4 regions of the Bacillus cereus group sp. N8 genome follow, and region 2 is predicted to be linked to each of the others. Evidence: riboswitches for the same ligand, from Rfam matches in the RefSeq annotation. Region 2 holds a riboswitch; each other region holds the start of a gene.

Region 1 (3,159 bases), on a different contig from region 2:
TATATTGTAAAATGATTGTAACAAAACATACATAAAATGAAATAATACTTAAGAAATAATGTTGGGGGAAAAGGAGAGAGTATATTGTTCCGAAAAGTAAAGGGTATATTAGTTGGGGTACTATGCGTAGCTGTAGTAAGTGGTTGTGGCGCAAAAGTAAGTGATGTGGCATTAGTGAGTGATATTGGTGGGAACGTTGTAGAGGCTAAGGCTGATGTACAGGATTCAATTAGCTTGGTTGATGCGCGTACTGGTACTGAAGTAAAAAAATTAGATTTATCAAGTTTAGGTTATTTTGAAGATGAAGCGAAATTCAAAAAATCGGTAACGAAGGTTGCAAGTGAAGTTGGGAAAAGCGTTGACAAAAAGATGGTTCCTTCACGTATAGCTCCTGATGGAAGTTGGCAAGAAGGAAAACCTTCTTATGAATTAATGGAAAAAGAATTAGTAGATAAATTATTAAACGTAGGTATGTGGGATTCTTCATATCAATTACCTATTGTTGAGAAAAAGCCTATCGCAACATTAAGTGATGCGCAAGGAAGTGGCACGGTAATTGGTAGATATGAAACGAATTTAGGTGGATCAGCAGGTGGCCGTATTGAGAATATTCGTTTGTCGGCAGCGAGCATAAATGGAGTTGTATTAGCAAAAGGAGACAGTTTCTCTTTCAATGCATTAATCGGTGATACAACGCCAGATAAAGGATATCAATTAGGTAAAGAAATTGTAGATGGTAAATTAGTAGATGGTTATGGTGGTGGCGTTTGTCAAACATCATCAACTCTATACAATGCAGCAGATCAAGCTGGTTTGAAAATGGTAGAGAGAACTACACATTCTAAAACAGTAGGTTATGTCCCGCAGGGAAGAGATGCTACAATTGCGTATCCTTATTTAGATTTAGTGTTTGAAAACACGAATGATGCGCCTGTTAAGCTATATATGGGCATACAAGGCGGAAAGTTAGTTGCTGAAGTACATAAGATGAAATAAATATCATAAGTTATAAGAATAAAAGATTGGAAGCCGGTATTTCTAAGTTTGTTAGAAGTACCGGCTTTTTGTGTACGGTGTATAAAGAAGAGTAATTTTGATGGCATATTGTTTGTATGTACGAAATAAGTATAAATTTAATTCTTAGTTTTCCTATTGACATTGTTTTAATTTATCTGTATTCTTCATAATAACAACTTAATAAATGGAAAAATTTATTAGTTTTCTTATCAAGAGAGATGGAGGGACTGGCCCGATGAAATCTCAGCAACAGGCTATAAAAGTACTGTGCTAATTCCAGCAAACGAATGATGCGTTTGGAAGATGGGGGGAAATGGATTAACATTCAACTCTTCTTATATGTATAAGAAGAGCTTTTTGTTTAGAGAGGGGGGATAGAATGAAATTTGATGCAACGTATTTTTTAGAAAGTTTTCCGCAATTATTTAAGTATGTATACATAACTTTAGGGATTACTGTTGTTTCCATGATTATTTCTTTCTTTATAGGGATTGGCTTGGCAATCATAACAAAAAACAAACCGAAATTTTTATATCCAATTGCAAGGGTGTATATCTCTTTCTTTAGAGGAACACCGTTATTAGTTCAATTGTTTGTGTTGTATTTCGGATTGCCACAAATATTTCCGGCTTTTACAGTACTTACAGCTATGCAAGCAACCTTAATTGGTCTCAGTTTAAATAATGCTGCTTATTTGTCAGAGATAATTCGAGGTTCATTAAATGCTGTTGAATCAGGGCAAATGGATGCTTGTTTATCAGTAGGGATGACAAAAGCACAAGCCATGCGGCAAATTATCTTTCCGCAGGCTATTCGTGTAGCAGTGCCGTCACTTGGAAATAATTTTGTTGGATTGTTAAAAGAATCTTCGTTATCTTTTGCGCTTGGGGTGGCTGAAATTTTAGCACAAGCGAAAATGTTAGCTGCTCAATCGTATCGTTATATGGAAAGTTATTTAGCGGTAGCGATTGTGTATTGGATTATTACAATTGCAATTAGCTGGGGGCAGAAAAAATTAGAAAAGAAACTTGATGCGCCGTATTTATAACAGAAATGAGGTGAAGTATGTGATTGAGATAAGTGATTTGTATAAATCCTACAAACTTAATGAAGTGTTAAAGGGAATTTCACTTACTGTGAAAAAAGGGGAAGTGGTAGTAATTATTGGACCTTCTGGTTCAGGGAAATCGACCCTATTGAGATGTTTGAATTTATTAGAACAACCGAATGATGGAAGTATTAGAATTGAAGATTTAGAGATTCATGTGAAGAAAATTTATAAAAAAGAAATAATACAATTACGGCAAAAAACAGCTATGGTTTTTCAAAACTATAATTTATTCAAAAATAAAACAGCACTGCAAAATATTACAACGCCATTAACGGTTGTACAGAAAAAAAGTGAAGAAGAGGCAAAGAGAATAGCGAGAGAAATATTAAAACAAGTAGGATTAGCTGATAAAGAAGATTTTTATCCAACGATGTTATCAGGGGGGCAACAGCAAAGGGTAGGGATTGCTAGAGCAATGGCTTTAAATCCCGTTGTATTATTGTTTGATGAACCGACTTCTGCGCTTGATCCAGAATTAGTTAATGAGGTACTGCAAGTTATTAAAGACTTGGCAAGACAGCATATAACGATGGTTATTGTTACACATGAAATGAATTTTGCAAAAGAGGTGGCGGATCGCATTATATTTATGGCGGATGGAATTATCGTAGAGCAGGGAACGCCAAAAGAGATTTTTAGAAACCCACAAAATGAACGTACGAAAAAGTTTTTACGACAATTAAATGCATCTGAAGAAGGAAATCATTTCGTTATTTAGGAGGAAGAGTTATGAGGAAATCGTCATTATTACTAACGATAGCATTAACACTATCAGTTAGAGCTTTGTCTGCATGTGGTTCAAACGTATCAAGTGAAAAAACGAATGAAAAAGTAGTGAAAGTTGGGACTTCTGCAGGTCGTAGTCCATTTATTTTTAAAGAGGGTGAGAAAGTAAAAGGTTTTGATGCTGAAATTATTGAAGCAGCTGCTAAAAAAGCTGGATATAAAGTAGAATGGAATGTTTCTGATTTTGAAGGATTATTTGGTTTATTAGATTCTGGTCGTATTGATACGATTGCAAATGAACTATC
Region 2 (3,159 bases):
CGTTCGCAAATGAGGCGAGTGTTTTATTTGATACGAGCTTAATGGGAGCATTTTCTTTAAAAGACGCTGCTTCTGGTTCGCGTTTTAATATTATGTCTGGTTTAGTGGCGATGCAAATGATGTTAATTGGACTGTTAGACGGTGTTCAATCAATTGGTATAGTTACACCGTACCGAGCACAGTCCCGCTTTTTATCAACTTGTATTAGAGAAATGTTACAGAGAACGAAATATCAAAACATACCAGTATTAGCGGCAACAGTTCATAAGTTTCAAGGTTCTGAAAGAGATATGATGATCTTTGATACGGTTGATAGTTATCCGCAAGAACGTCCTGGTGTATTATTCTTTGATCATAAAAACCATCGCCTCGTCAATGTAGCAGTAACGAGAGCGAGAGGGAAGTTCATTCAATTATCGGATTGCCATTATATGCGTAAAAACCTTTCGAGAAAACAAGCGTTATCACAATTAACAGCACATATAGAACGTCACGGTGATGTGTATGATCGCACGACATCAAGACAATTGTGGGAGCGAAAAATTTCGAAACGTTTACGCTGGTTTATGGAAATGAATCTTGAAGAGCCGAAAGGGTTATTAAAAGATATTTTAGTGGCAAAACGAGAAATTATCATTTCACTTCCAAGTACAAAACAAGTGGATAAACGAGTATGGCAAGCGTTAATGCGCACAAATGCGCAAGTAACAGTTTATAGTGATGGACCAGTTCCATTAAAAAATGTAAAGTTACAAAGACAAAATAAAGCGTTCCCGTTCCTAGTAATTGATGATGAAATCTTTTGGGCAGGGGCACCACTCACATCTCAAATGATGTTTGAAGGGAGCACGGAATTCCCGTATATATGTGCAAGACTACAAGCGCCGGAAACGATTGGTGTATTAAAAGGATTTTTGGATATTCGGTAAATTCGGATAGGAATTCCTTGACTTTTATTCGGAATAAACTTAGAATAAAAATAATTTAATATAATTTTATGAAAATTCTTATCACGAGAGGTGGAGGGACTGGCCCTACGATACCTCGGCAGCGGATTCTATATGAATACTGTGCCAATTCCAGCAAGTTTACTTGAAAGATAAGAAAGAAGCTCATTTGACTGTATATACAGAAGCCTCTTTCTATCTTTTAGAAAGAGGCTTTTTTACGTGAAAATAAAAGGGGGAAGAAAAATGGGAGCGACAGGAGTAACGTCACAAAGAAAAACAATTGAAGAGAGTATAGAAAGAAATAAGGAAAAGTACATAGAAACAAGTCATGATATTCATGCGAATCCGGAGATTGGTAACCAAGAATTTTACGCATCAAGAACGTTAAGTTTATTACTAGGAAGTGCAGGTTTTCAGTTACAGCACAATATTGCTGGACATGAAACAGGTTTTATCGCACGAAAAAGTTCAGGGAAACAAGGACCAGTTATCGCATTTTTAGCTGAGTATGATGCTTTACCAGGACTTGGTCATGCGTGTGGTCACAATTTAATTGGCACAATTAGCGTTGCGGCAGCAATTGCATTATCAGAAACGCTTGAGGAAATCGGCGGAGAAGTTGTCGTGTTTGGAACGCCAGCAGAAGAAGGCGGGCCAAACGGTAGCGCAAAATCGAGTTATGTAAAGGCTGGTTTATTTAAAAATATCGATGCGGCGCTTATGATTCATCCGAGCGGAAAAACAGCGACGACGAGTCCTTCATTAGCAGTTGATCCACTTGATTTTCATTTTTACGGAAAAACAGCTCACGCGGCAGCTTCACCTGAAGAAGGGATTAACGCATTAGATGCGGTAATTCAGCTGTACAACAGTATTAACGCACTTCGCCAACAACTTCCCTCAGACGTGAGAATACATGGCGTCATTACAGAGGGTGGAAAAGCACCTAACATTATTCCTGACTACGCTGCAGCGAGGTTCTTCATCCGCGCAGCAACGCGAAAAAGATGTGCAGAAGTAACAGAAAAAGTGAAAAATATTGCACAAGGAGCAGCGTTAGCAACAGGTACGAAAGTAAAAATCCATCAATTCCAAAATGAAATCGATGAACTACTCGTAACAAAAACATATAACGACATCGTAGCTGAAGAACTAGAATTACAAGGTGAAGAAGTAAATCGTAAAGAAAGACTTGGCATCGGTTCAACCGACGCAGGAAACGTAAGCCAAGTTGTACCGACAATTCACCCATATATTAAAATCGGTCCAGATGACTTAATTGCGCATACAAATGAATTTAGAGAAGCAGCACGTTCAGAATTAGGAGACAAAGCACTTGTTACATCTGCAAAAGCACTAGCGAATACAGCGTATCGATTAATTACAGAAGAAGGGCTGTTAGAGAAGGTGAAGGAGGAGTTTAGAGAGGCGCAGAGGAATCAGGGATAAGGGGATTAAGGTGCTCTTTTCGAAGAGCAATCTAATTAATAAGTAGAGATATAAAAAAGAACATTGATATTTCAATGTTCTTTTTTATTTACTAATCATTGATTTTGTTGGTTTTTCTCAAGAAAGAGAAACTTTTACTGTTACGTACCCCTTTATTAGAACGACAATTTCTCCTCAAACTCACTCTTTAATACAATTAAAGGAGATGATAATCCAAATTGCATTAAAGAGTCTAAAAATGTAGCGAGAGAATCCATCGAATCGCTCATGACCTTCATCATATAATTAAATTCGCCGCTAATTCGATATAAATCTGTTACTTCAGGAGCGGCATTACAATATTGGATAAAATCAGAGCATTGGCTCGTTTTAAACATAATGAATGCTTGAATGTTTTTATTAATTTTGGAAGGCTCAAATTTCGTTCGGTAAGCCGCTATAACTCCTTGATCTTCAAGTTTATTAATACGCTCTTTTACAGCAGGCTGCGTCATGGATATAATTCGTCCTATTTCTGAAACGGAAATTCTCGCATTTTCATACAACAAGTTCATTATTTTATGGTCAATTTCATCCAGTTTTACAGCGTTTTGCATTGTGTAGCCTCCTTGTTTGGTTTTCTAAAGTAAACCACGAATTATAACTATAATATCATAAGCGAACGAACTGAATTACCTATAAATCTATATTTAAAATTATTGGTGTTTGCATGAAAATATAAGTATAGCATTTATCAAACGGAAATTTAGGAAGGATGGAA
Region 3 (3,159 bases), on a different contig from region 2:
GAAGCTACAGCCCTAATAGAAAACGAAGAAAAAACAGTGCTATATGTATATACACCAATGTGTGGAACATGCCAATTAGCAAAAAAGATGTTAACAGTCGTTGAGATGACAATTGAAGAGTTGAAAATTGGAATGTTAGATTTAAATTATGCTCCGCATTTAGCGAAAGAGTATGGAATCGAAAGTGTACCGTGTTTACTTGTTTTTGAAAATGGGACACTCATGAAGAAGATATATGCATTTCATTCGGTTGAATATTTATATACGGAATTAAAGTAGGCGGCAAAGTTTTTGCCGCCTCGACATATTTCTTGGGAAATATGTCGAGATGCAGGGTGGTTACAGTATTTGTCGAGCGAAAGTAACAGGATTGCTCTTTAGTGAGAGGGAATGGTATGTGTAATAGAAAGTGATATGAAGGATGTGATTTAGGGTGAAATTATATTCTTTGCTGCAATCATTTGTAAATTATGCTAATGGTCAATATCATTTAGAACCGCTTTTAAGACAAGGAGAAAAAACTGTTAATTTCCGCTTTGGAGATGAAAGTTGTTCGTTACAAATTTCAAGAGATTATATAGAGCTGCTACATGAGGAAAGAGGAACGGAGCAAATTGTTTGTGTAGATGAAGAAGATGTAAAACAATTGGTGAACGGCAATGTAAGATTGCAAATGTTAATGAACGATGGACGTGTACAGTATTCGGGAACGTATCGAACGATGCTATTAGTTGAATCAATGTTTCATATATGTAAGCCGATGTCAGTGGGTGCTTAAAAGTCTGAAGTTTCTTTTTTTACGAAAATTTCTGTTGACATGCCGTATGGATATTGATACAATTCAATTCATAAAATATAGACAATTTAATAAATTTCAAATCAGACGAAAATTTAATCTGATTTCTCTTATCAAGAGAGGTGGAGGGACTGTGCCCTGTGAAGCCCGGCAACCGTCAACTTATGTTGAAATGGTGCCAATTCCTGCAAAGCAAATGCTTTGAGAGATGAGAGAGAGGGATAATGTTGTTATATACGCATATAAACCTTTCTGCTTCTCTAAAGCGGAAAGGTTTTTTTGTTGTTTGAATGTGGCGGACATTCAAATAATAAAAGTAGTGATAACGGTAGAACCTGCATCAAAAATAAAAAATTGCGGAGTCTATCCAAAGTTTTATGAAATCCAGCTCCAGCGGCTAGAATGTTCGATGGCTTCGCTTCTTCCTATGAGGCAAGAAACGCCTCTACGTCAGAAGCTCCATCCACTTTACATTCTAAACGAGCCGCTTGCGCTTTTTAAACAAAAAAGGGGTGAACATCATGATCTTATTAGAAAATGTAAAGAAAATATATAAATCAAAAAGCGGTGATGTCACTGCTGTAGATAACGCCAACTTACAAATAGAGAAAGGCGAAATATTTGGTGTTATCGGATATAGTGGCGCTGGGAAAAGTTCTTTAATTAGATTGTTTAATCAGTTAGAGAAACCAACGTCTGGTCAAATTACAATCGCAAATCGTGTCATTTCAGCAATTACAGGAAGTGAACTTCGTAAGGCAAGACAAGAAATCGGAATGATTTTTCAGCACTTCAACTTACTTTGGTCACGAACTGTACGCGAAAATATCGAATTCCCACTTGAAATTGCGGGTGTGGATAAGGCGAAGAGAAGAAAACGTGTTGATGAGTTAATTCATCTCGTTGGATTAGAAGGAAGAGGAGACGCATATCCATCTCAGTTAAGTGGTGGACAAAAGCAGCGCGTTGGGATTGCAAGAGCGTTAGCAAATAATCCACAAGTACTTTTATGTGATGAAGCAACGTCAGCTCTTGATCCAGAAACGACGGATCAAATTTTAGATTTATTATTAGATATTAATAAGCGTCTAGGCTTAACAATTGTATTAATTACACATGAGATGCACGTGATTCGGAAGATTTGTAATCGTGTTGCGGTAATGGAGCAAGGAAAGATTGTAGAAAGTGGTCCTGTACTTGATGTATTTCGTAATCCACAGCAAGACATTACAAAACGATTTGTACAACAGTTAACTGATTCTGAAGATACAAATGAAACGATTGAAAGCTTAATTGAAAAATACCCAGATGGAAAAGTAATTCGCTTGCAGTTTATCGGTGAGGCTGTAGAAAGGCCGGTTCTTCAAAGATTAATGCAACGCAGTGATATAGAAGTTAGCATTTTGCAAGGAAATATCGCACAAACGAATAACGGTTCTTACGGTAGTTTAGTCGTTCATTTAAATGGTGAGGAAACAGCAATCCAGCAAGCAATAGAAGGGATTCATCAAGATCAAGTAGAGCTGGAGGTGATTGCGCATGGATAAGTTAATCGCAAATGTTGATTGGAATCAAATGCTAGAAGCGACTGGTGAAACGTTATATATGACGGCAATCGCAGCGCTTGCCACATTTGTTTTAGGACTTATTTTAGGACTATTACTCTTTATGACAGCGAAAGATAATTTATGGGAAAACAAAGCAATTAATACGGTGATTGGAGCGTTCGTAAACATTTTCCGTTCGATACCGTTCATCATTTTAATTATTTTATTAATCCCGTTCACAAAGATTCTTCTTGGAACAATACTTGGAGCGAGTGCAGCGCTGCCAGCTTTAATTATTGGAGCGGCACCATTTTACGCGAGAATGGTTGAAATCGCACTTCGTGAAATTGATAAAGGCGTAATTGAAGCTTCAAAAGCGATGGGGGCAAAAACAAGCACAATTATTTTGAAAGTGTTAATTCCAGAGGCGTTACCAGCGTTAGTATCGGGTATTACGGTAACGACAATTGCTTTAGTAGGTTATACAGCAATGGCGGGAGTTGTTGGTGCTGGTGGCCTTGGAACACTTGCTTATTTAGAAGGGTTCCAGCGAGGAAATAACGATGTAACAATCGTTGCGACAATTTGTGTATTACTAGTTGTATTTTTCATTCAGTGGATTGGTGATAGTGTAACGACTCGAATAGATAAAAGATAATGAAAATGGGGGTATTTAAAATGAAAAAATTATTACTTACGGCACTTATTTCAACTTCAATTTTTGGGTTAGCTGCTTGTGGTGGGAAAGATAAAGATGAAAAGAAACTTGTTGTTGGTGCTTCTAACGTACCGCACGCTGTTATTTTAGAAAAGGCA
Region 4 (3,159 bases), on a different contig from region 2:
ATTTTGATGTTGCGCTGGCATTGTTAAAAAGTTTTTTTGCTGCGGCATAACTTTCTTCAACTCCTTTTCCCTTATAATGTGCACAATGATAAAAACTACTTACACATTAAAAAACCGCAATTCACACTCATTGATAAGGTTAATATTCGAATTTAAGACATAAAATATGAATTGTTCTAAAGTTTTTATGCAAAACTATTGCAAAATAGATAAAAAACGAATATTATATATAACTGTTGTGAAAATTATTCGTAAAAAGAAAGGATGTTTATATGTTTAACCTTTCAAAACATAAAACTTCTATTAAAACTGAAATTATGGCAGGTATTATTACCTTTTTAACAATGGCATATATCATTGTCGTAAACCCTGTCATCCTTGGGGATGCAGGCGTTCCATTTGAACAAGCATTTACAGCTACTATTATCGCCGCTGTTGTCGGAACATTATTTATGGCAATCTTTACAAACTTACCAATCGCAATTGCACCAGGTATGGGATTAAATGCTTACTTCTCTTACTCTGTTGTAAAAGCTCATGAAGGCATGACTTTCGCAATTGCATTCTCTGCTGTATTCGTAGCAGGTATGATTTTAATTTTGTTATCATTCACATCTTTCCGTACGAAATTAATGGAAGTAATTCCTGAAAACTTAAAACATGCACTTACTGCTGGTATTGGTCTTTTTATTGCTTTTATCGGTTTGCGCTTAACAGGAATTGTTACAAAAAATGATGCCAACTTAGTTGGGCTTGGCGATCTTCACTCTGCCCCAGTTCTACTAGCATTAGCTGGCCTTGGAATTACAATTATCCTTATGTCTTTAAATATAAACGGGGCACTGTTTATCGGAATGTTACTAACTGGTATTATCGCTTATTTCACAGGGCAATTAACGTTCTCAAATGGCGTTACATCAATGCCTGGATTACCAGAAGGAATTATCGTTTCAAATCCAATTACTGCTGTATCTGATGTAATTAACTACGGATTATACGGCGTTGTGTTCTCATTCTTCCTCGTTACACTATTTGATACAACAGGAACATTACTTGGTGTAGCACAACAAGGCGGATTTATGAAAGACGGAAAGCTTCCAAAAGCAGGACGAGCTCTTCTATCTGACTCATTCTCAGCAACAATTGGAGCTATGTTCGGAACAACACCATCAACAGCTTACATTGAATCATCTGCTGGTGTTGCAGCTGGTGGCCGTACTGGTTTAACAACTGTTACAGTAGCTGTTCTGTTTGCATTAGCAGCATTCTTCGGGCCGTTAGTGAGCGCTGTTTCTGGCGTTTCAGCTATTACAGCACCATCATTAATTATCGTTGGTAGTCTTATGATGGGTTCAGTTCGCCACATCGATTGGGATACGTTCGATGAAGCATTCCCAGCATTTTTAGTAATCTTAAGCATGCCACTTACATCAAGTATTTCAACAGGTATTGCACTTGGATTTATTTCATACCCACTTATGAAAATGGCAAAAGGACAATTCCGTGCTGTTCACCCACTTGTGTATTTATTCGGAATCTTGTTCGCTTATCAATTAGTTTTCTTACCACATTAAAATCCCTCTTCCTGAGGGATTTTTTTTATAAATACTGTTTGACAACACCATTTATTTGTGAAATAATTCAAAATAGTTAAATATTCGATGTCTTATCAAGAGCAGGTGGAGGGATGAGCCCTACGAAGCCCGGCAACCGACCCATTTATGGGCACGGTGCTAATTCTTACAACACATTGTGTTGAAAGATAAGAGTAATATGATAAGACGTCTTTTCTATATGAAAAGACGTTTTTTATTTTCACTCCCTCCTCTCTCTTCTTAGTTTAGGAGGGATTTTTTCATGAAAAAATTATGTTCCATCGTACTTATTTTTCTCTTATTTACATTAACAGCGTGTACAAATGAACAAGATGCTATCTCTTCACAAAAGCAAGAAACTGTGAAAAAGGCGACTACAACGGTAGAAAACCACTTACAAACAGAAGTTCCAAGCCAAATGAAGAAGCCATTAAAAATCGCATTAATTATGCAAATGTCCATCGGAACTTTTTCCTCTCAATATATTGAGGGCGTCAAAAAACAAGTCGAGCTATTTGGCGGCAGTGTACAAGTCTACAACTCTGATAACGATTTAGCAAAAATGGCGGCAAATTTAGATACTGCTATTAATTCAAAAGTGGATGGTATTTTAATTGATCACGGCCGCTCTGAAGCACTAAAACCTGGAGTAGAAAAAGCATTACAGGCGAATATTCCCGTAGTTGCGTTTGATAACGATCTACGCTTGCCAGGTGTGACAATTATTGATCAAGATGACTATAGTCTTGCATGGAAATCATTAAAAACGTTAGCGGAAGATTTGAATGGACAAGGAAATATCGCAGTCGTATGGGTTGGCGGATTTGCTCCAATGGAACGTCGCAATGTTATCATTGATGCCTTTTATAAACGTTATCCAAATATAAAAGAAATTGCGCGATTCGGTACTGCAAGTAATAACACACCGCTTGATACACAAACACAAGTAGAAGCCTTACTAAAAAAATATCCGAAAAAAGGAGATTTACAAGCTATTTTCGCTTCATGGGATGAGTTCGCTAAAGGAGCTGTTAAAGCACTTGAACAAGCTGGTCGTACAGATATAAAAGTATATGGCATTGACTTAAGTAATGAAGATTTACAACTCATGCAAAAAGAAAACTCACCTTGGGCTGCTACAGCTGCAACTGATCCAGCTGAAGTAGGTAAAGTTCAAGTGCGATTCTTATACAAAAAAATTGCCGGTGAACAAACGCCAGATATTTATTCACTAGAACCTTATTTAGTAAAGAAAAGTAGTTTACCAAAAGAAAATATAACAATGGATCAATTATCAAAACATATAAACGGTTGGGGAGACTCAAAAGATGCATATTCTCCTTGGATGAAAAAATTAGAGAAGGAGAAAAAATGATGACATTCTCTCTTCAAAACATTACACATTCTTATCATGTAGCTACACCTGTTTTAGAAGATGTTTCTATTCATATTCAAAAAGGAAAAGTGCACGCTTTACTAGGAATGAATGGTGCGGGAAAAAGTACTTTACTAAAAATAGCAACTGGTGAAATTCAACCAGTTGCTGGCGATATAAAAATTGATA

What was found. A riboswitch is a leader RNA that binds a small molecule or an ion and turns the genes downstream of it on or off. The one in region 2 is predicted to bind S-adenosylmethionine.
Region 1: it holds a riboswitch for S-adenosylmethionine, as region 2 does, so the genes downstream of both, JDS80_RS07630 (amino acid ABC transporter permease) here and JDS80_RS19065 (M20 family metallopeptidase) in region 2, are expected to answer to the same signal.
Region 3: it holds a riboswitch for S-adenosylmethionine, as region 2 does, so the genes downstream of both, JDS80_RS20685 (methionine ABC transporter ATP-binding protein) here and JDS80_RS19065 (M20 family metallopeptidase) in region 2, are expected to answer to the same signal.
Region 4: it holds a riboswitch for S-adenosylmethionine, as region 2 does, so the genes downstream of both, JDS80_RS22525 (sugar ABC transporter substrate-binding protein) here and JDS80_RS19065 (M20 family metallopeptidase) in region 2, are expected to answer to the same signal.

Annotation. Positions count from the first base shown of each region.
Region 1 covers NZ_JAEHBK010000003.1:241,301-244,459, reverse strand. The annotation lists gene JDS80_RS07635 (VanW family protein) at 85-996, shown strand; SAM riboswitch class I at 1,221-1,327, shown strand; gene JDS80_RS07630 (amino acid ABC transporter permease) at 1,397-2,065, shown strand; gene JDS80_RS07625 (ATP-binding cassette domain-containing protein) at 2,085-2,846, shown strand; gene JDS80_RS07620 (amino acid ABC transporter substrate-binding protein) at 2,858-3,159, shown strand, end outside.
Region 2 covers NZ_JAEHBK010000013.1:113,269-116,427, forward strand. The annotation lists gene JDS80_RS19060 (AAA domain-containing protein) at 1-929, shown strand, start outside; SAM riboswitch class I at 1,005-1,106, shown strand; gene JDS80_RS19065 (M20 family metallopeptidase) at 1,194-2,399, shown strand; gene JDS80_RS19070 (Lrp/AsnC family transcriptional regulator) at 2,555-2,995, opposite strand.
Region 3 covers NZ_JAEHBK010000016.1:21,532-24,690, forward strand. The annotation lists gene JDS80_RS20675 (thioredoxin family protein) at 1-279, shown strand, start outside; gene JDS80_RS20680 (hypothetical protein) at 434-778, shown strand; SAM riboswitch class I at 904-1,011, shown strand; gene JDS80_RS20685 (methionine ABC transporter ATP-binding protein) at 1,318-2,343, shown strand; gene JDS80_RS20690 (methionine ABC transporter permease) at 2,336-3,001, shown strand; gene metQ (methionine ABC transporter substrate-binding lipoprotein MetQ) at 3,022-3,159, shown strand, end outside.
Region 4 covers NZ_JAEHBK010000020.1:30,481-33,639, reverse strand. The annotation lists gene JDS80_RS22535 (SDR family oxidoreductase) at 1-48, opposite strand, end outside; gene JDS80_RS22530 (NCS2 family permease) at 273-1,574, shown strand; SAM riboswitch class I at 1,664-1,769, shown strand; gene JDS80_RS22525 (sugar ABC transporter substrate-binding protein) at 1,858-2,970, shown strand; gene JDS80_RS22520 (sugar ABC transporter ATP-binding protein) at 2,967-3,159, shown strand, end outside.